DNA from 3 places in the Salinarimonas chemoclinalis genome. Region 2 is predicted to be linked to each of the others. Evidence: predicted binding sites of a transcription regulator. Region 2 holds the regulator's gene; each other region holds the start of a gene.
The links. Region 2 encodes PhoB, which activates phosphate uptake and scavenging genes when phosphate is short. Its sites were predicted from a motif close to TGTCATNNANCTGTCAT; they were not measured.

Region 1: AB9M23_RS03540 (UDP-2,3-diacylglucosamine diphosphatase) is a predicted target of PhoB. The motif match lies at 4,631-4,647, and genes of this name have one in related genera.
Region 3: phnD (phosphonate ABC transporter substrate-binding protein) is a predicted target of PhoB. The motif match lies at 4,543-4,559, and genes of this name have one in related genera.

Annotation. Positions count from the first base shown of each region.
Region 1 is NZ_JBGMWH010000001.1:767,870-774,815, reverse strand. It holds gene AB9M23_RS03560 (hypothetical protein) at 1-38, opposite strand, end outside; gene AB9M23_RS03555 (MFS transporter) at 67-1,227, opposite strand; gene AB9M23_RS03550 (hypothetical protein) at 1,505-2,614, shown strand; gene AB9M23_RS03545 (glycosyltransferase family 4 protein) at 2,629-3,672, opposite strand; gene AB9M23_RS03540 (UDP-2,3-diacylglucosamine diphosphatase) at 3,672-4,583, opposite strand; gene AB9M23_RS03535 (DMT family transporter) at 4,842-5,759, shown strand; gene AB9M23_RS03530 (lyase family protein) at 5,794-6,946, opposite strand, start outside.
Region 2 is NZ_JBGMWH010000002.1:90,675-97,620, forward strand. It holds gene pstC (phosphate ABC transporter permease subunit PstC) at 1-511, shown strand, start outside; gene pstA (phosphate ABC transporter permease PstA) at 504-1,793, shown strand; gene pstB (phosphate ABC transporter ATP-binding protein PstB) at 1,811-2,662, shown strand; gene phoU (phosphate signaling complex protein PhoU) at 2,706-3,443, shown strand; gene phoB (phosphate regulon transcriptional regulator PhoB) at 3,466-4,182, shown strand; gene AB9M23_RS04245 (ferredoxin--NADP reductase) at 4,331-5,137, shown strand; gene AB9M23_RS04250 (MGH1-like glycoside hydrolase domain-containing protein) at 5,159-6,445, opposite strand; gene AB9M23_RS04255 (ABC transporter ATP-binding protein) at 6,469-6,946, opposite strand, start outside.
Region 3 is NZ_JBGMWH010000019.1:30,903-37,848, forward strand. It holds gene AB9M23_RS19750 (inositol-3-phosphate synthase) at 42-1,178, shown strand; gene AB9M23_RS19755 (histidine phosphatase family protein) at 1,175-1,804, shown strand; gene AB9M23_RS19760 (TIGR04290 family methyltransferase) at 1,794-2,582, shown strand; gene AB9M23_RS19765 (glycoside hydrolase 5 family protein) at 2,579-3,532, shown strand; gene AB9M23_RS19770 (PIG-L deacetylase family protein) at 3,532-4,389, shown strand; gene phnD (phosphonate ABC transporter substrate-binding protein) at 4,637-5,560, shown strand; gene phnC (phosphonate ABC transporter ATP-binding protein) at 5,663-6,490, shown strand; gene phnE (phosphonate ABC transporter, permease protein PhnE) at 6,495-6,946, shown strand, end outside.

The sequences.
Region 1 (6,946 bases), on a different contig from region 2:
GCGAAGCCGTCCGCGGGACCGGGTATGGAACCGGGCATTGGGGCACTCCTGTCGTCGCCGACGAGGCTAGCGCGGCCCGCTTACGATTCCCCTAAGCCGCACCCTGCGGGCCAGGGCGAGGCAGGCGAGCCCGGCGAGCGGGAGCGGCACCATCGCCAGGAACACGAGCCCGCCGGCATGCTGGTAGACGATGCCGCCGAGCACCGTCGCCGACGCCATGCCAACCGCCTGGGCCGCCGCGAAGAGGCCCTGCGCGCGACCCCGCGCGCCCGGCGGCGCGAGCGCCGTCAAGACGGCCATCGCGCCGAGGTGGGTCGCACCGAAGGAGAGGCCGTGCAGGCTCTGGAGCGCGAAGGTCGCGAGCGGCCCCGGCTCCAGCGCGAGGCCGGTGAAGCGCACCGCCGCCGCGCCGGCGCCGAGCGCGATCAGCGGCAGGCCGCTGCCGCGCCCGACGAGCCGGCCGGCGAAAACGAAGAGCGCGACCTCGGTCACGACCCCGATCGCCCAGAGCCAGCCGACGATCGAGCCGGGAAAGCCGAGCGCGCGCCAGTGGATCGAGCCGAAGGCGTAGACCCCGGCGTGGCTCGCCTGAACGCAGGCCGCACCGGCGATCGCCAGGAGGAGCGCGGCCGGCAGCGTCGGGCGCCGCGCGCCGGCGGGCGGCGGCTCGCGCTCCACGGCCAGCGGCGGCGTCGCCGTCGCGGCGACGAGCGCGCCGAGGAGGCCGGCTGCCACCAGGGCCCAGACCACCGCGTCGAGCGGCGCGATCTCCAGCAGGTAGCCCATCGCCACGGAGCTGGCGAGGAAGGCGAGCGAGCCGAAGACGCGCAGGCGTCCGTAGTCGAGCCCGGGATTCTCGCGCACGGCGTCGGTGAGCACGAGGTCCGTCGCCGGCACGATCGGCGCCTGCGCGAGCGCCGCGAGCGCGACGACGAGCGCGATCGCCCAGGCGCCGGGCGCCCCGAGCAGGAAGACGAAGGCCACGCCGAGCGCCAGATGCGCGAGCGTGAGCAGCGTCCTCGGCGAGACGCCGCGGTCCGTCGTCGCGACGAGCGGCGTGCTCGCCAGCATGCGCACGCACACCGGCAGTGCCACGACGAGACCGATCGTGGTCGCATCGAGCCCCCTCCCCTCGAGCCACACCGGCAGGAACGGCGCCTGCACGCCGACGCCGACGAAGGCGACGGCGCTGAGCGCGCCGAGGCGGACTGAGAGGGATCGCGGCATTCTCGAATCGGGGAACGGGAATCGGCGTGTCGGGGCGGCGCGGAGGGCGACGGGGAGCCTGATAGCACGACCCGGTCGTGCGCGTTCGCTCCCATTCGACCGGCTCGGATGAGAGTTCGTTCACCGCGCGGCGCCGGGGGCGGGGTTCCCCGGCCTGCGGTAACCCCGTCCTAACCCCTGTCGCGCCAGGATCGGCGATCCATACGCGCGCTTGCCGCCGGGGCGCTCCCGCGGGCATGCTGGTCCAGACGATTCGAGCCTTCGAGGTCACTCCTGCATGAGCTCCTCCCGCACGAGCCCCTCCGGCATCACCTCCTCGCGTCCCGGCTCCTCGAACGCGCTGGCCCCGATCGGCGAGGCGGACTACGGGGCGATCGAATCCGCCGTCATGGAGACCCAGCGCGGCCGCTGGTTCCTCGCCGAGTACGCCCGGCGCAACCGCAACGCCGACACGACAGTGCTGCTCGCGGCCATCGACCGGCTCGAGAACGCCGTCTCGGCCGAGCGCGAGACGCAGCGGATGGACCGCTTGCGCTTCGACCTCGTGGAGATGGCCCGCGCCATCACCTCGACGAAGCGCGAGATCGCCGCGATCCGCCCCGGCGAGGGGACACCCTCCGACCTCGAGGTCGCCTCCGAGGCGCTCGACGGCATCGTGCGCACCACCGAGCGCGCGACGTCCGACATCCTCGACGCCGCCGAGCACGTGCAGGAAGCGGCCTGGACACTGCGCGAGGACGGCGCGCGGGAGGACCTGTGCGACGAGCTCGACCGGCGCGCCACCGACATCTACACCCACTGCTCCTTCCAGGACCTCACCGCCCAGCGCACGAAGCGCATCATCGAAACGCTGCGGTTCCTGGAGGGACGCATCAACGCGATGATGGACATCTGGGGCGCGAGCCTCGACGACGCGGACGCCGGCACGGCCGACGACGATCGCCCGCAGACACGCCACCAGGACCTCGGCTCGAAGCTCGACGTCTTCCAGGGCCTCGGCCAGACCGAGATCGACGACGTCATCGTCGAGGGGCAGGTCGTCACCGTGCTCGAGCCTGTGGTCGATGTGAGCCCGCCCGGCATGGAGCCCGTCGCCGACGACGTGGCCTGGAACGAGGCCGAGGAGACGGCGTTCGCGCAGGCCGAGAGTGCCGAGGTCGAATCGGAGGCGGCGGACGCGTTCGAGATCGAGGACGCGGTCGAGGTGACCGACCCGCTCGCCGCCGACCCGGAGCCGGCGGAGCTCGCGCTCGATGCGTCGGACGTTTCGGACGAGGCGGACGAGGACGAGAGCGCCGTCGCGGCGGCGGGCCCGGCCTTCTCCGCCGAGGCCTTCGCCGAGATCGACGGTCTCGGCACCCGCGAGAAGCTCGCCCGCTTCAGCTGAGAAGAACCGCCGCGTCAGGCCGAGCGGACGAGTCGCGCCAAATCCACCACCGGCTCGTCCCCCGCGGCCTCGCGGATGTTGCCGAAGAACTGCCGGGCGCTCTCGTGCCAGGTGAAGCTCTCGCCGTAGGCGCGGCAGCGGTCGCGGGGGATCTCCAGGGCGGCGAGCGCAGCCTTGCTCAGGTCGCGGTCGAGCACGCCGCAGCCGCTGGTGCCGACGACGTCGAGGGGGCCGGTCACCGGGTAGGCCGCGATCGGCAGGCCCGAGGCGAGGGCCTCGAGCAGCACGATGCCGAAGGTGTCGGTGAGGCTCGGGAAGACGAAGACGTCCGCCGAAGCGTAGACCTCGGCCAGCGCCTCGCCGGTGCGCGCACCGAGGAAGCGCACGCCTCGGTAGCGACGCTCGAGATCCGCGCGGGCCGGCCCGTCGCCGACGACGACCTTGGTGCCGGGCAGGTCGAGCGCGAGGAAGGCCTCGAGGTTCTTCTCCACCGCGACGCGTCCGACGTAGAGGAAGATCGGGCCGGGCGCGTCGACGACCCGGGTCTCGCGCGGGCGAAACAGCGTCGTGTCGACGCCGCGGCCCCAGCGCAGCACGTTGACGAACCCTCGCGCGACGAGTTCCGCCTCCAGCGAATCCGTCGCCACCATGATGCCGCTGCCGGCGTTGTGGAAGCGGCGGATCGCCCGGTAGACCCAGCGCTCCGGCACCGGCGCGCGGGCGGAGACGTATTCGGGAAACCGCGTGTGGTAGCTCGTCGTGTAGGCGAAGCCGTGCGTCAGGCAGATGCGGCGCGTGGCGAGGCCGATCGGCCCTTCGGTGGCGATGTGGATGTGCGTCGGCGCGAGCGCGGCGATCCTGCGCGCCACGGCGCGCGGGCGCGCCAGAGCGAGGCGGATCTCCGGGTAGGTCGGCATCGGCAGGGAGCGGAAATCGAGCGGCGTGAGGAGCACGATCTCGGCGTCGAAGGCGGGGGCGTGCGCGATCATCTGCTCGATCGAGCGCACGACACCGTTGATTTGCGGACGCCAGGCGTCCGTCGCGACGAGGAGGCGCATCAGGCGACGGCTCGCGAGCCCGATGCCGAGCCGGCCGCCGACGCCATCGCCGCGGGCGCCGGGGCGCCGCCGTCTCCGCGCCGCCCCAGGCGTGCGGGGCGCGCGGGCTCGGGCAGGGGCGGCGATGCGGGCGCTCCCTCCTCGGCGGCGAGCGCCGCCATCGCCTCGACCCAGCGCACGAGCTCGAGCCGCCCGTCGTAGTGCTCGACGATCGCGGTGCAGCTCTCCACCCAGTCGCCGCAATTGAGATAGCGTATGCCCTCGATCTCGCGCTGGGCCGCGTGGTGGATGTGGCCGCACACGACGCCGGTCGCGCCGGAGCTGCGGGCCTCCTCCACCAGGAACTCCTCGAACTTGGAGATGAAGTTCACCGCGTTCTTCACCTTGAGCTTGGCCCAGGCCGAGAGCGACCAGTAGGTCAGGCCCAGCCGCCGACGAATCACGTTGACGTAGGTGTTCGACAACAGGGCCAGAGAATAGGCCCAATCGCCCAGGTGCGCCAGCCACTTGGCGTGCTTGACCACGACGTCGAACTGGTCGCCGTGGATGACGAGCAGCCGCTCGCCCGCGGCAGTCTCGTGCAGCGCGCGCTCGCAGACTTCGATGCCGCCGAAATGCGCGCCGATATAGTCCCGCAGGAACTCGTCGTGGTTGCCCGGCACGTAGATGAGCCGGGTGCCCTTGCGCACCTTGCGGAGCAGCTTCTGCACCACGTCGTTGTGCGACTGCGGCCAGAACCAGCCGCCCCGCAGCTTCCAGCCGTCGATGATGTCGCCCACGAGGTAGATCACGTCGGCATCGTAGCGCCGCAGGAAGCCGAGCAGCAGGTCGGCCTGGCAGTCCCGCGTCCCCAGATGAAAATCCGAGAGGAACAACGTCCGAACGCGGATCGCTTGATCGTCGTCAGTCACTCTTCCAGCTCCGGTCCGGATGTTTGGGCGACAAGAACCGATTCTCCATTGCACTTTGATGACGCCGGCGCGTTCCCCTGCCCGGAGCGGGAGATTCGAAGCGGCGGCGGTGGATTCGAAACCCGTCCGGATTGCAAAAATGAAACGCTTCCCGGAGTTCCATGCGTGGAGCGCGCAGCGGCGGCGACGCCGGCGGCGCTTCTCGCGGCCGCCTCGCGCATGCGAGGATGGACGTCCGCTCCCCCGGACCCGAAAGCCGTGAAGCCCGCCCTCGGCGTCAGCCTCAAGATCCTCTCCGCCCTCGCCTTCACCCTGATGGCGGCGACGATCAAGCTCGCCTCGGCGCAGTTCCCCACCGGCCAGCTGATCTTCTTCCGCTCCGCCTTCGCGCTGGTGCCGCTCCTCGTCTGGCTCGCGCTGACCGACACGGTGGTCAACGCCGTGCGCACGCACAATCTCAAGGGTCACTTCCTGCGCAGCATCATCGGCGCGACCGGCATGGTGCTCGGCTTCTCGGCGCTCGCCTACCTGCCGCTGACGGAGGCCGTGGCGATCGGCTACGCCGCGCCGCTCATCGTCGTCGTTCTCGCGGCGCTCCTGCTGCACGAGACGGTGCGGGCCTACCGCTGGAGCGCGGTCGCGGTGGGCTTCGTGGGCGTCCTCGTGATGCTCTCGCCGCGGCTCGGCAGCGAGGCGCTGGCGCAGGGCGCGTCGCTGGGGGCGCTCTTCGGCATCGGCGCGGCCTTCTGCACCGCCGGCGCGACGATCCAGGTGCGCCGCCTCACGGCGACCGAGCGCACCGGCGCGATCGTGTTCTACTTCAGCGCCGTGACGACGCTGATCGGCCTGTCGACGGTGTTCTTCGGGTGGGTGACGCCGACGCTCGCCCAGCTCGGCATGCTCGTCGCCATCGGCATCCTCGGGGGCATCGGCCAGATCCTGCTCACCGAGAGCTATCGCTGGGCGGACGCGTCGCTGGTCGCGCCCTTCGAGTACACGACGATGATCTGGGCGACGCTGCTCGGCTGGTTCGTGTTCGGGCAATGGCCCGAGCAGGCGGTGATCGCCGGCGCCGTGCTGGTGACGGCGTCGGGCATCTTCGTGATCTACCGGGAGCGCAAGCTCGGGCTCCAGCGCCGCAAGGAGCTGGAGATGTCCTCGCAACGACCGGGGTGACGCCCCGCTCCTCCCTGCTCCGGGCGGGCGACGGTCAGCCGGCGAGGCGGCGGCGCGCGGTGGTGATCGCGTCGAGGGCGCGCGGCACGAAGGCGGCGGCGGCGTCGACGGAGGGCGCGTGGTCGAAGGCGCGCGCCAGCGTGTCCGACGGGAGGTCGCCCGGCGCGGCGAGCGCCTCGCGCAGGGAGACCCCGTCGGCGCGTACCGCATCCGCCGCCGCGGCCACGCGTGCATGCGCCGCCTGCCCTCCAAGGATCGGGACCAGTGCCGCGGCGGCGGCGTCCGCGAAGAGGAGGCCGCGCGTCGCCTCCAGATTGCGCGCCATCGCCCGCGGATCGACGACGAGCCCCTCCGCCAGCCGCCGTGCCTCTGCGAGCGCGCCCGACGCGAGGCCGAAGAGGCTCGGCAGCGCATGCCATTCGGCGTGCCAGGCGCCCGCCGGCCGCTCGTGCGCGGCGACCATCGAATCGAGCAACGTCGTCGCGTGTCCGCGCGCGGCGCCGGCGGCGGCGAGGATCACGGTGCAGGAGACCGGGTTGCGCTTGTGCGGCATGGCCGAGGAGCCGCCGCGGCCCGGCACGTGGGGCTCGGCGACCTCCCCCACCTCCGTCGAGGCGAGATGCGCGACGTCACCCGCCATCTTGGCGAGGGCGCCGAGGAGCAGGGCGAGCCACGTCCCCGCCCGCGCGACGCCCGCCCGGCGTGCGTGGACGGCGATCGGCGCGCCGGGGAGGCCGATCTCGCGGGCGAAGGCGTCGGCGACCTCCGGCGCGCGCGCGCCGAAGGCGGGGAGCGTCCCCGCCGGGCCGCCGAGGGAGGCGACGCAGGCGCCCTCGCGCACCGCCGGCAGCTCGGCCGCGACCTCAGCGATCCCCGCCGCCCACACCGCCGCCTCGAATCCGAACGTCACCGGCGTCGCGTGCTGGCCGTAGGTGCGTCCCGCGCAGGGCGTGCGGGCATGCGCCTCGGCGAGCCGCGCGAGTCCGGCGAGGATCGCGTCGAGATCCGCGGCGACGAGGGCGAAGGCCCGGCGCATCGCCAGGGCGAGGCCGGTGTCGATCAGGTCCTGCGTCGTCGCGCCCTTGTGGAGGTCTCCCGCGAGCTCGCCCGGCAGAAGCGCCCGCAGCGCCTTCAGGAAGGGGATCGAGGGCACGCCGGCGACCGCCGTCTCGCGCCCGATCGCCGCG
Region 2 (6,946 bases):
CGTCGCTCCGGCGGTTCGTGCCGCCGGCGACGCGGTGGGCATCCCGGTGGCGCCGAACACGGCGCTCGTCGCCGGCGGCGTGATGGGGATCATGATCATCCCGTTCATCTCTTCCATGACCGACGATGCGCTCAACGCCGTGCCCAGGACGATGCGCGACGGCTCGCTCGCCATGGGCGCGACCCAGGGCGAGACGATTACCAAGGTGCTCCTCCCGGCGGCTCTGCCGGGCATCGCCGGCGGCATCCTGCTCGCCGTCAGCCGCGCCATCGGTGAGACCATGATCGTGCTGATGGCGGCGGGCCTGATCGCCTCGCTGCACTTCAACCCGCTCGACTCGGTCACGACGGTTACCGTGCAGATCGTGACGTTGCTGATCGGCGACACCGCCTTCGACAATCCGAAGACCCTCGCCGCGTTCGGCCTCGGGCTCTCGCTCTTCGTCGCGACGCTGGCACTCAACGTGATCGCCCTGCGGATCGTCCAGAAATATCGAGAGAAGTATGACTGACATCGCGCAGAGAGGGGCCAGCCCCGTCGACTGGACGTCGTCCGCGGCCGACGGGCGCCGGCGTCGTCGCCGCGCGGCCGAGACGCGGTTGCGCTACTACGGGCTCGCTGCGATCGCGGTGGCACTCGGGCTGCTCGCGATCCTCGTCGGCTCGCTCGTCCTGAACGGCTACCGGGCGTTCACGCAGACGCAGATCGCGCTCGACGTCTATGTGGACCCGGCGGAGATCGACGTCGAGGACCCGAGCCGCGGTGACTATCGCGGGCTCGTCGCGGCCTCGATCGCCTCCGTTCTCCCGGGGGCGGACGATGCGGAGCTGCGCGCCGCGCGTGACATCGTCACCCGCAACGTCCACTTCATCCTGCGTGACCACGTCGTGCGCGATCCGAGCGTGATCGGGGAGACGATCCGCATCCAGATCCCGGCGTCGGACCCGTTCGACCAGCTCGCCAAGGGCATCATCGATCGCGACCTGCCCGAGAGCCGTCGGCGGGTCAATGACCAGGGCATCGCGATCTACGACCAGTTCGCCGAGCAGGGACGCGTCGAGCAGCGCTTCAACGCGGCCCTCTTCTTCAATGCCGACAGCCGCTTCCCCGAGCTCGCCGGCCTCTCGGGCGCCGTCGTCGGATCGTTCTTCGCGCTGGTGGTGTGCTTCGTCCTGAGTTTCCCGATCGGCATCGCCGCCGCGGTGTATCTCGAGGAATTCGCGCCGAAGAACAAGTGGACCGACATCGTCGAGGTGAACATCAACAACCTGGCCGCCGTGCCATCGATCGTGTTCGGCCTGCTCGGCCTCGCCATCTTCCTCGGCTGGTTCGGCATGCCGCGCTCGGCGCCGCTCGTCGGCGGCATGGTGCTCGCGCTCATGACGCTGCCCACCATGATCATCGTGACCCGCGCGGCGCTCAAGGCCGTTCCGCCCTCGATCCGCGAGGCGGCGCTCGGGGTTGGTGCCTCCAAGCACGAGGTGGTGATGCACCACGTCCTGCCGCTGGCGCTGCCCGGAATCCTGACCGGCACGATCATCGGTCTCGCCCAGGCGCTGGGAGAGACCGCGCCGCTGCTGCTGATCGGCATGAACGCCTTCATCACGAGCCCGCCCGGCGGCCTGCTGGAGCCGGCGACGGCCCTCCCGACCCAGATCTTCATCTGGGCGGACAGCCCCGAGCGCGGCTTCGTCGCGCGCACCTCCGCCGGCATTCTCGTTCTGCTCGGCTTCTTGATCCTGATGAACCTGATCGCGATTTTTCTGCGCAACCGCCTCGAGCGGAAGTGGTGAGCGAGCGAGGAGACGAGATGACCGCCATGCATGCCCCCACCGCTGCGCCGGATGCCCCGGCGCCCGTTCTCGACAAGCGCGAGACCGTCCGCATCCCGCTGGAGATCGGCAACGCGTCGAAGGTGGACGCCCGCGACGTGAAGGTCTTCTACGGCGCCAAGCAGGCGATCTACGACCTCACGATCGGCATTCCGGAGAAGGCGGTGACCGCCTTCATCGGCCCGTCGGGCTGCGGCAAGTCCACCTTCCTGCGCTGCCTCAACCGCATGAACGACACGATCGACGGCGCGCGGGTCGAGGGCGACATCACGATCGACGGCAAGGACATCTACGACGCGGATCTGGACGTCGTCACCCTGCGCGCCCGCGTCGGCATGGTCTTCCAGAAGCCCAACCCCTTCCCGAAGTCGATCTTCGAGAACGTCGCCTACGGCCCGCGCATCCACGGGCTCGCGAAGTCGAAGGCGGAGCTCGCGGTGATCGTCGAGGCGGCGCTTCGCAAGGCCGGCCTCTGGGACGAGGTGAAGGATCGGCTCCTCGAGACCGGCACCGGCCTCTCCGGCGGGCAGCAGCAGCGCCTGTGCATCGCCCGCGCCATCGCGGTGTCGCCCGAGGTGATCCTCATGGACGAGCCGTGCTCGGCGCTCGACCCGATCGCCACCGCGCGCATCGAGGAGCTGATCGACGAGCTGCGGCAGAACTACACGATCGTCATCGTCACGCACTCGATGCAGCAGGCCGCCCGCGTCTCGCAGAAGACCTGCTTCTTCCACCTCGGCTACCTCGTCGAGGAGGGTCCCACCGACCAGATCTTCACCAACCCGCGCGACAAGCGCACCCAGGACTACATCACCGGCCGCTTCGGCTGAGCCGGCGCATCGCCGCAGGAAGCGCTCTCTAGGAGACGGACCCATGTCCGAACATACGGTCGCATCGTTCGACGCCGAGCTCCAGGAGCTGCGCCGCTCGATCATGGAGATGGGCGGCATCGCCGAGAAGATGCTCGCCGACGCCACCGTCGCGCTGGTGCGCCGCGACGTGGGCCTCGCCCAGTCGGTGGTCACCACCGACTATCGCCTCGACACGATCCAGCGCGACATCGAGGAGAAGGCCATCCTCACCATCGCCCGGCGCCAGCCGATGGCGGTGGACCTGCGCGAGGTGATCTCCGCCATCCGCATCGCCTCCGACATCGAGCGGATCGGCGACATGGCCAAGAACATCTCCAAGCGCACGCTCGCCATCTCCGGCCAGTTCGAGCCGCAGCGCGTCGTGCTCGGCGTCGAGCGCATGTCGGACATGGTGCTCGGCCAGCTCAAGGACATCCTCGACGCCTACACCCAGCTCGACGTCGACAAGGCGCTGGAGGTCTGGCGGCGCGACGGCGCGACGGACGCGCTCTACAACTCGCTCTTCCGCGAGCTGCTCACCTACATGATGGAAGATCCCCGCAACATCACCTTCTGCACGCATCTCCTGTTCTGCGCCAAGAACGTGGAGCGCATCGGCGACCACACCACCAACGTCGCGGAGACGATCCACTACCTCGTCACCGGCCAGCCGATCACCGCCGAGCGGCCGAAGATGGACCGCACGGCCTACGAGACCGGGCAGCCCGGCGAGACCGCGCCGGGCGCCCCCGGCGCGTGAGGGAGCGCGAGGCGAGCGACCGATGAGCACGCGTATCCTCGTCGTGGAGGACGAGGAGTCCCTGACGCTCCTCCTGCGGTACAACCTGGAGGCCGAGGGCTACGAGGTCGACGCGGTGGCGCGCGGCGACGAGGCCGAGGTGCGGCTGCGCGAGCGCATCCCCGATCTCGTCCTGCTCGACTGGATGCTGCCCGGGCTCTCCGGCATCGAGCTGTGCCGGCGCATCCGCGCGCGCCGCGAGACCGAGCGGCTCCCGGTCATCATGCTCACCGCCCGCGGCGAGGAGGGCGACCGGGTGCGCGGGCTCGCGACCGGGGCGGACGACTACATCGTCAAGCCCTTCTCCGTGCCCGAGCTGCTGGCGCGGGTGCGCGCGCTCCTGCGCCGCACCAAGCCCGCCCACATCGCCAACACGCTCGTCGCCGGCGACATCGAGCTCGACCGCGAGACCCATCGGGTGCGCCGGGCGGGGCGCGAGCTGCATCTCGGCCCGACCGAGTTCCGGCTGCTCGAGTTCCTGATGCAGAGCCCGGGCCGCGTCTTCACCCGCGAGCAGCTCCTCGACGGCGTCTGGGGACACGACGTCTACATCGACGAGCGCACGGTGGACGTCCATGTCGGGCGCCTGCGCAAGGCCATCAACACCCGCGAGACGCTGGACCCGATCCGCACCGTGCGCGGGGCGGGCTATTCCTTCGACGAGACCTTCGCCAAGAGCGACGGCGCGCTCGGCGCCTGACCCCGCCGCCGCAGGGGCCGCCTCCCACGCGCAACCGGGTTCGGTTTCGTACGTGGTGCGCTGCGAAACGGCGATGTGGTAGAGCACGTGCGTCGCCGGAGCTCGGCCATGGCGAGTCCGGGTAGAGGGGCCGCACGAGAGGACCACGATGTCGGATTCAGCCGCCGCCGGCGCGATCGCCGCGCCCGTCGATTGCCACGTCGAGCGCGTGACGCTCGTCGAGCACTTCACCGACCGGCTCTTCCGCTTCCGCACCACGCGCCCCGCGAGTCTTCGCTTCCGCTCCGGCGAGTTCGTCATGATCGGCCTTCCCGGTGGCGAGAAGCCCGTCTTCCGCGCCTACTCGATCGCGAGCCCGAGCTGGGACGACGAGCTGGAGTTCTTCTCCATCAAGGTCCCGGGCGGCCCGCTCACGGAGCGGCTCCAGCGCATCGCCGTGGGCGACGAGATCCTGATCAAGAAGAAGCCCACCGGCACGCTGGTGCTCGACGCGCTCGCGCCGGGCCGGCGGCTGTGGATGCTCTCCACCGGCACCGGCATCGCGCCCTTCGCGAGCCTGATCCGCGACCCCGAGACCTACGAGAAGTTCGACGAGGTGATCCTCACCCAGTCCTGCCGGCGGGTGGCCGAGCTCGCCTATGGCGAGAACACCGTGCGCGACCTCGTCGACGATCCGCTCGTGGGCGAGATCGCCGCCCCGCGGCTGACCTTCTACACCACCGTCACCCGCGAGCCGCACCCGCGTTCCTTCCGGATCACGGACGCGATCGCGTCGGGCCGGCTCTTCGCCGATCTGGGCGTGCCGCCCCTCGATCCGGCGACGGACCGGGTGATGATCTGCGGCTCGATCGAGATGACGCGCGACTGCCGGGCGCTGTGCGCCGCGGCCGGGCTCGATGAGGGTTCGAACGCCAAGCCCGCGCATTTCGTGGTCGAGCGCGCCTTCGTCGGCTGATCCTGCCCCTCGGGCCACCTCTCAGGCCATTTCCAGGAACTCGAGCACCATCGCGGCGGTCCAGCTGAAGCGCTTGCCGCCCAGCGCGCGGCCGTCGAGCGGGTCGAAGTACTCCCCGAAGCCGCTCCGCGCCACGAGCGCGAGGCCGTCGCGGGCGATGTCCGCGGCCGCATCGGACCGCCCGTGGCGCCCGAGCCCGTCGGCGACGAGGCGGTTGGCGATGAGCCAGAGCGGACCGCGCCAGTAGCGCAGGCGATCGAAGCGGGGATCGGCGGGATCGTGGCTCGGGACGGGGTGGCGCACCGCCGAGCGCAGGCCCGCGACGCGTCCGACGAGGGCGTCCGCGCGGGGATGGCCGGGCTCGAGCGCCATGAGCGGCAGGAGGCCGCCGATCGAGGCGCTCTCGACGAGGGTCCCGGCCGCCCGGTCGAAGGCTGCGTATTGCCCGAGCCCCTCGTGCCAGAGGCCGTCCAGCGCCGCGCGCCCGCGCCCCGCCTGGCCCTCCGCCTCCGCCGCGATCTCCGGCGCGCCGAGCGCCCGCGCCATCGCCGCGAGGTCCTCCGCCGAGCGGATCAGGATCGCGTTGAAGCCCGGGTCGACCACCCGGAACGGCGAGGCGTCGTGCAGCGCCGCCTGGTTCCAGCCGAGCCGGCGGAAGCGTTGCACGAGCCAGAGATAGCGGTCGTACTCCTCCTTGGTCGGTCGCTGCGCCGCGTCGACGTGGGTCGTGTCCCGGCGCACGTAGCTGCCGATGCCGTCGGTCGGTACGCGCGCGAGCGCGTCGTCCCAATCGATGGCGTTGTCCCGGCCGCTCTCCCAGGGGTGGAGGATGGCGACGAGGCCGGTCGCCTCCGGGTCGCGGGCGCTCGCGAACCAGCGGTGCCATGCGGCCACCTTCGGCAGCAGCGCCGCCACCCGCGGCGCGACCATCGCCCGGTCGCGCGCACCGTCGAGGAGGCGCCGCAGGGCGTAGCCCAGCACCGGCGGCTGGGTGATGCCGCTCGTCGGCGTCGCCCGCGCGGTGCCCCAGACGTCCGGCCCGGGGAAGTAGCTCTCGTGGTCGGCGTGGAAGACGATGTGCGGGATCATCCCGTCCGGCCACTGATGAGCGACGAGCGTCTCGATCTCGGTCAGCGCGCGGTCCTCGTCCACGTGCGCGAGGCCGAGCGCGACGAGGCACGAATCCCAGTTCCACTGGAACGGGTAGAGGCCCTTCGTCGGGATGGTGTAGCCGCCGAGATCGTTCTCCCGCAGGATGGCGCGGGCCTCGGTACGCAGGCGGTCTTCGTCGATGCCGGGGTTCGTCATGCTTGGCTTCTTCGGCTGGTGGCTCAGGCGATCGCCGCCTGCGTCTTCGGGTCGAACCAGCGCACGCGCTCGGGGCGCGGCGCCAGCGTGAGGGTCTCGCCGGGGCGCACGGGCAGATCGCTCTCGAGCACCGCGCGGAAGAGGTGGCCGGCGACGTCCATGGTCACGAGCTGGTGCGCGCCGAGCGGCTCGACGACCTTGACCCGGCCGCAGAGGCCGGTCTGGGCGGGGGCGAGGTCCTCGGGGCGCACGGCGAGCTCGATCGTGTCCGGCGCCGCATCCGGCCCGGGCAGGACGATCCCGGCGACCGCCCAGCCGTCCGCCGTGCGCGTCGCCGGCAGGAAGTTCATCGGTGGGTTGCCGATGAAGCTGCCGACGAAGCGGGTCGCCGGGTCTCGGTAGACGTCGAGGGGGGAGGCGTGCTGGACGATGTGCCCGCCATGCATCACGGCGATGCGGTCGGCGAGGCTCATCGCCTCGACCTGGTCGTGCGTGACGTAG
Region 3 (6,946 bases), on a different contig from region 2:
TCGACGGCGCGCCGGCCCCTGTCGGATCGGGAGGATGCCTCATGGCCGCTGGCACGGTTCGCGTCGGGTTGGTGGGCGTCGGAAATTGCGCGAGCGCTTTCCTCCAGGGCCTGAGCTTCTACGAGAGCGCCGCGGCGAACGAGCCGGTCCCCGGGCTCATGCACGCCGACCTCGGCGGATACCGCGTGCGCGACATCGTCGTCTCCTCGGCGTTCGACGTCACCGACGCGAAGGTCGGCCGCGACCTCGCCGATGCCATCCACGCGCCGCCCAACGACACGCTGCGCTTCGCCGAGGTCGCGCCGACGGGCGTCACGGTCGCGCGCGGACCGACGCTCGACGGGCTCGGGCGCTACCTCTCCGCGCGCGTGCGCGAATCCGAGGCGCCCGTCGTCGACGTGACCGAGGCGCTGGAGCGCTCGGAGACGGAGGTGCTCGTCTCCTACCTGCCCGTCGGCTCGCAGAAGGCGGCGGAGTTCTACGCCGAGCGGGCGATGGAGGCGGGCTGCGCGTTCGTGAACTGCATGCCGGTGTTCCTCGCCTCGAACCCCGATTGGCGACGGCGGTTCGCGGAGGCCGGCGTGCCGATCATCGGCGACGACATCAAGAGCCAGGTCGGTGCGACGATCACGCACCGGGTGCTGACGAACCTCTTCCGCGAGCGCGGCGTGCGGCTCGATCGGACCTACCAGCTCAACGTCGGCGGCAATTCCGACTTCGAGAACATGCTCGAGCGCGAGCGGCTCGTCTCGAAGAAGATCTCCAAGACGCAGGCCGTCGACAGCCAGCTCGGCACGCCGATGAACCCCGACGACATCCACATCGGTCCCTCCGACCACGTGCCCTGGCTCGGCGACCGCAAGGTGGCGCACATCCGGATGGAGGGCACGGCCTTCGGCAACGCGCCGATCTCGCTCGAGATGCGCCTCGAGGTGTGGGACAGCCCGAACTCGGCGGGCATCGTCATCGACGCCGTGCGGTGCGCCAAGCTCGCCCTCGACCGCGGGCTCTCGGGCGCGGTGGTGGGACCGTCCTCCTACTTCATGAAGTCGCCGCCACGCCAATTCACGGACGCGCAGGCGCACGCGCGGACCGAGGCCTTCATCGCCGGCGAGGACGACGCCGGGCAGGGGTGCGACGCGACCGGCCCGACGCTGCCGGGGCGAAGCCTGCGATGAGCCTCCTCGTCCACCTCGTCCGCCACGCCGCGCACGACGGCGCGCCCGGCACGCTCGCGGGGCGTGATCCCGCGATCCGGCTCTCCGCCCAGGGGCGCCGCGAGGCCGCGGCGCTGGCCGCGAGCCTGGGGGGCGTGCGCCTCGCGGGCATCGTGGCGAGCCCGCAGCCGCGCACCATCGAGACGGGGGAGATCCTCGCGCGCGGGCGCGGTCTGACGATCGACGCCGCCCTCGACGAGATCGACTTCGGCCCCTGGGCCGGCCGCTCCTTCGCCGAGCTCGAGGGCGATCCCGGCTGGCGGCGCTGGAACGCCGCGCGCGACACCGCGGCGACGCCGGCGGGCGAGACCATGGCCGACGTCGCCGATCGCGTGGAGGGCCTCTTCGCCGATCTCGCCGGCACCCACCCCTCCGGTGCCGAGATCGCGCTCGTCACGCATTGCGACGTGATCCGCGCGATCCTGTGCCGCGCACGCGCCCTGCCGTTCTCGCGCGTCTTCGACTTCGCGATCGCAACCGCCAGCCGCACCACGCTCGCCCTCGGCGCCGACGGCGCGCGGGTGCTGGTGGTGAACCACACGCCGTCCGACGCCGCCGAGGAGAGCCTTCGTGAGCCTGTCGCGTGACGCCATCGCCGAGCGGGTCGAGGCGCTCGGTCCGTGGTTCCACAACCTCTACCTCGATGGGGTCTGGACGGCGCCCGGCCACTTCCTCGGCGACTTCCCCGGGATCATGTGGCGGCGCTTCCGAGACGCGCTGCCGGAGGATCTCGACGGCCGCTCCGTCCTCGACATAGGCTGCAACTCGGGCTTCTACTGCGCCGAGATGAAGCGGCGCGGCGCCGGGCGTGTGGTCGGCATCGATTCCGACCCGTTCTACCTGGAGCAGGCCCGCTTCGCCGCGGAGGTGCTCGGCCACGACAGCGAGTTCCACGAGATGAGCGTCTACGACGTCGGCGCGCTCGGCGAGCGCTTCGACATCGTGCTGTTCATGGGCGTCGCCTACCATCTGCGCCACCCGCTGCTCGCGCTCGACCTGCTGTGGGAGCACGTGGCGGACGACGTGCTCGTCTTCCAGTCGATGCAGCGCGGGTCGCGCGACGTGCTCGAGCCCGCCGCGGACATGGACTTCTTCGACACGGCGGCCTTCGACGAGCCGGGCTGGCCGAAGCTGCACTTCATCGAGAACCGCTACGCCGGCGACCCGACCAATTGGTGGGCGCCCAACGGTGCCTGCACGCAGGCGATGCTGCGCTCGGCCGGCTTCCGGCCGTTCTCGCAGCCCGAGAAGGAGGTCTTCGTCTGCAGGCGGGTCGCACGCGCCGAGGGCGCGGAGCCGGTCTACCCCGCGCGCTCGCCGCACGACGCCACCACCGCACGACAGAGCAAGGAACGAGCCGCATGATCGAAGCCGCGATGATCTGGAACGAGCCGAACAACAAGTCGCACTGGGACCTCGAGCTCGACCCCGACTTCCGGCTCTTCGCCGAGACGGCGATCGCCGGCGCGCAGGCGATCCGCGGCGCGAGTGCGGGCCTGCCGCGGGTGCTCGGCGGCATGTCGCCGATCGACGCGGGCTTCGTGCGCAACATGCAGGCGCGCGGTGTGCTCGACCACGTCGAAGCCGTCGCCGTGCACGGCTTCCCGCTCGACTGGAACCACTGGTCGATCCACGACTGGCCGCGGATGGTGGACGGGATCCGCGCGCTGACGCACCTGCCGGTCTGGGTGAGCGAGGTCGGCGTCTCCACCTTCGGCGCCGAGGAGGTTCAGGCCTGGGGCCTCGGGCGGACAGCCGAGCTGCTGAAGGGGCGGGCGCCGCGTGTTCTCTGGTATTCGCTGTTCGACCTGCCGAAGTCCTGGGAGGCCACCACCCGCCATCGCGAGGCGGAGGGCTCCTCCTACTATCGCCACTTCTACCTCGGCCTGATCCGCGAGGACGGGACGCCCAAGCCCGCGCTCGAGGTCTTCGCGCGGCACACGCCGGATCTGGGCTTGTGCCAATGGTTCCATTTCGAGGATCATCGGCTCGACGACGCCGTCGTCTGGATGCGGCGCCTGGGCGTGCGCCACCTGCGCACCGGCCTCTCCTGGGCGGACTGGTATCGCCCGAACGCGCAGGCCTGGTTCGACCGGATGATGGATGCGCTCGCGGAGTTCGACGTGACGGTGACCTTCTGTTTCACGCCCGAGCATCTCGGCATCGCGCCGCACCACACGAGCCCGCCGCGGCGCAAGGAGGACTTCGCCGAATTCTGCCACCTGATGACCGAGCGCTACGCGGCCCGCACGGGGATCGTCTCCGATGCCGCGGCGCGACGCACGCCGCGCGTCGCGGACGCCGGAGCGGCGTGATGGCGGCGCGCGCCGACGCGCCGAGCGCGGAGGCGGCGCGCGCCTTCCTCGCCGCGCTCGCGGCCTCTCCCGATGCGCCCGTCGAGACGCACGTCATGCTCGTCGTGGCCCATCCCGACGACGAGACCATCGTGCTCGGCGCGCAGATGCCGCGGCTGCCGCGCCTCGAGATCGTCACCGTCACCGACGGCGCCCCGGCCGACCTGCGCGATGCCGCGGCCCAGGGCTTCGCGACGCGGGAGGCGTATGCGCAGGCGCGGCGGCGCGAGCAGGCGGCCGCCGTCGCCCTCGCGGGCATCCGCGAGGAGGCCCTCGGCCATCTCGGCTTTCGCGACCAGACGTGCGCGCACCGCCTCGCCGATCTCTGTGCGGCCCTCGCCGCGCTAGTCGCCGCTCGGGCGCCGGAGATCGTCGTGACGCATGCGCTCGAGGGCGGGCATCCCGATCACGACGCCGTCGCCTTCGCGGTCCGCGCCGCGCGCCTCCTCGCCATGCGCGGCGGCGCGCGGGCGCCCGAGATCGTGGAGGCGCCGCTCTACCGCCTCGACGGCGAGACCCGCGTCTTCCAGAGCTTCGCGCCCGGCTCCGGCGCGGGGGAGACCGTTCTCGACCTCGACGAGAGGCGGCGGGATCTCAAGCGCCGCATGCTCGCGGCCCACGCGACGCAGGCCGCCGTGACGACGCCCTTTTGCCTTCGCGTGGAGCGCCTGCGCCCCGCCGAGCCCGTCGACGTCGACGCCCTGCCGAACGATGGCGCGCTCCTCTACGAGCGTCGTCCCTGGGGCCTCGACGGTCGGACCTGGTGCGCCGCCGTCTCCGCCGCCCGCGCGGCGCTGGAACTGCCGCCGCGGCTCTGACGCGTCGCCGGCCGCCTTCCCGCCGCGAGAGAGCCTTCTAAGGCCACGATGTCGCAGCCCACGCCCGGGGGGCCCGAGAAGCGTGGCGACGCGATCTGCGATAATGAATTGCGCCGGCAAATAAAGCAGGAACGTTAGTCCACTAAGTATAGTCGTCAAAAAACTGTTACCGAGCCGCAATAGAGCGTGATCGCGCGCCGAAGAGCGCCGCTATCCCGCACGTTCTACAGGATCGGAGACGACCTCCATGTTCCGCACCCTTCTGCTCGGCACGGCCGCCGCCGTCGCGCTCGTCGCCGCCGCTCCCGCCTTCGCCCAGGACTGGAAGCAGGATCTCCCCGTGTTCCGCATCGGCCTGCTCGGCGGCGAGAACGAGGCGGATCGCCTGCGCAACAACGAGTGCCTGATCGAGGCGCTCGGCTCGCGGCTCGGCGTTCCGGTCGAGCTGTTCCCGGCGCCCGACTACGCCGGCGTGATGCAGGGCCTCCTCGCCGACCAGCTCGAGATGTCCTTCCTCGGCGCCTCGTCGTATGCCGGGATCTATCTGCAGGATCCCGAGGCTGTGGAGCCGGTCTTCGTCGGCGCCGAGGCCGACGGCTCGCTCGGCTACAAGGCCGTCATGTACGTGCGCGCCGACTCGGGCATCACCTCGATCGAGGAGCTCGAGGGTCGCTCGCTCGCCTACGCCGACCCGAACTCCACCTCGGGCTATCTCGTCCCGCGCGCCGAGCTGGCCCAGGCGGGGATCAACGACGAGGAGTACTTCTCGCGCACGGGCTTCGGCGGCGGGCACGAGCAGGCGGTGACCGCCGTGCTCAACGGCCAGTACGACGCGGGTGTCACGTGGGTCTCCGGCATCGGCGAGCCGTCGGAGGGCTACACCCGCGGCAACCTGCGTCGCATGATCGACAACGGCCTCCTCGACATGGCCGACCTGCGCATCATCTGGGAATCGAACCTCATCCCGAACGGCCCGGCGGTCCTGCGCAAGGACATCCCGGCCGAGGTGCGCGAGATCGTCGTCGACTACCTCGCCACCCAGCACGAGACCGATCGCGATTGCTATGTCAGCGTCTCCTTCGGCGACGGCCAGGGCTGGGCGCCGGTCGACCATTCCTTCTTCGAGGGCGTGGTCTCGATGCGCCGCGCGGAGCTCGCGGGCTCGCGCTGATCCGCGAACCGCACCAGGACGGACCCTCGCGCAGGCGAGGGTCCGTTCCGTTCGTCCGGCATGTGAAAGGCCGGCCCGAGGCCCCCATCCCGCGAGGACGTCATGCTCGAATTCAAGGCGCTCACCAAGCGCTTCAACTCCACCGTCGCCGTCGACGCGGTCACCCTGACCATCCCTCAGGGCCAGATGGTCGGCGTCATCGGGCGGTCGGGCGCGGGCAAGTCGACCCTGCTGCGCATGATCAACCGGCTGAACGACCCCTCCGGCGGCGAGTTGCTCTACAAGGGTGTCGACGTCGCGAAGCTCGAGGGTGCGGCCCTGCGCAAGTGGCGCTCCGACTGCGCCATGGTGTTCCAGCAGTTCAACCTCGTCGGGCGGCTGAACGTCATCACCAACGTGATGACCGGGCGCCTGCACGAGCACGGTTTCGTCTCCTCCATGCTCCAGCTGTTCTCCGCCCGCGAGCGCGCCTTCGCGATCCGGGCGCTCGATCGGCTCGGCATGGCGCACACGGCGCTCCAGCAGACGGACACGCTCTCGGGCGGCCAGATGCAGCGCGTCGCCATCGCCCGCGCGCTCGTCCAGGAGCCGGAGATCCTGCTCGCCGACGAGCCGATCGCCTCCCTCGACCCGCTCAACGCCAAGGTCGTCATGGACGCGCTGCGCGCCATCAACGTCGAGGACGGCCTCACCGTCATCTGCAACCTGCATACGCTCGACACGGCGCGGGCCTATTGCGACCGCATCATCGGCATGCAGGGCGGTCGCGTCGTGTTCGACGGCGCCGCGCACGAGCTCACCGACGAGGCGGCGCGCGAGATCTACGGCGCGGAAGCGGGCGAGGCCTTCCAGGAGGGGCTGACCTCGACGTCGCTCGGCGGGCACTCGCGGCCGGCGCCGGCCCCCGTGCGCGCCGCGGCGGTGGGCTGACGCGATGTCCGCGCACGCGCTCGCCTCCTCCTCCGCCGGGCCGGACGCGCCCGACGCCGTCGCCCTGTTCGAGCAGCACCGCAAGGCGCTGATCCGACAGAAGCTCGGTGCGAACATCCTGTTCCTGGTGCTCTTCCTGGCGATGCTCGCCTGGTCGATCGACGTCTCGCGCTTCTTCCCCGAGCGGCTGGCCCAGGGCATCCCGCGCATTTTCGAGTATTTCGGCACGATCCTGCCCGGTCTCGAATGGGACAAGCTCTTCCTGCCCCGCGGCGAGGACGGGCGCGCGGTGCCCGGATCGCTGACGTTCTGGTACTCGGATCTCGACAAGTACCTGCGCCTGATCTTCGAGACGATCCTGATGGCGATCACGGCGACCATCATCGGCGCCGCGGCGGCCTTCGCGCTGTGCTTCCCGGCGGCGCGCAACCTCGCGCCGAAGGGCTGGGTCGGCGT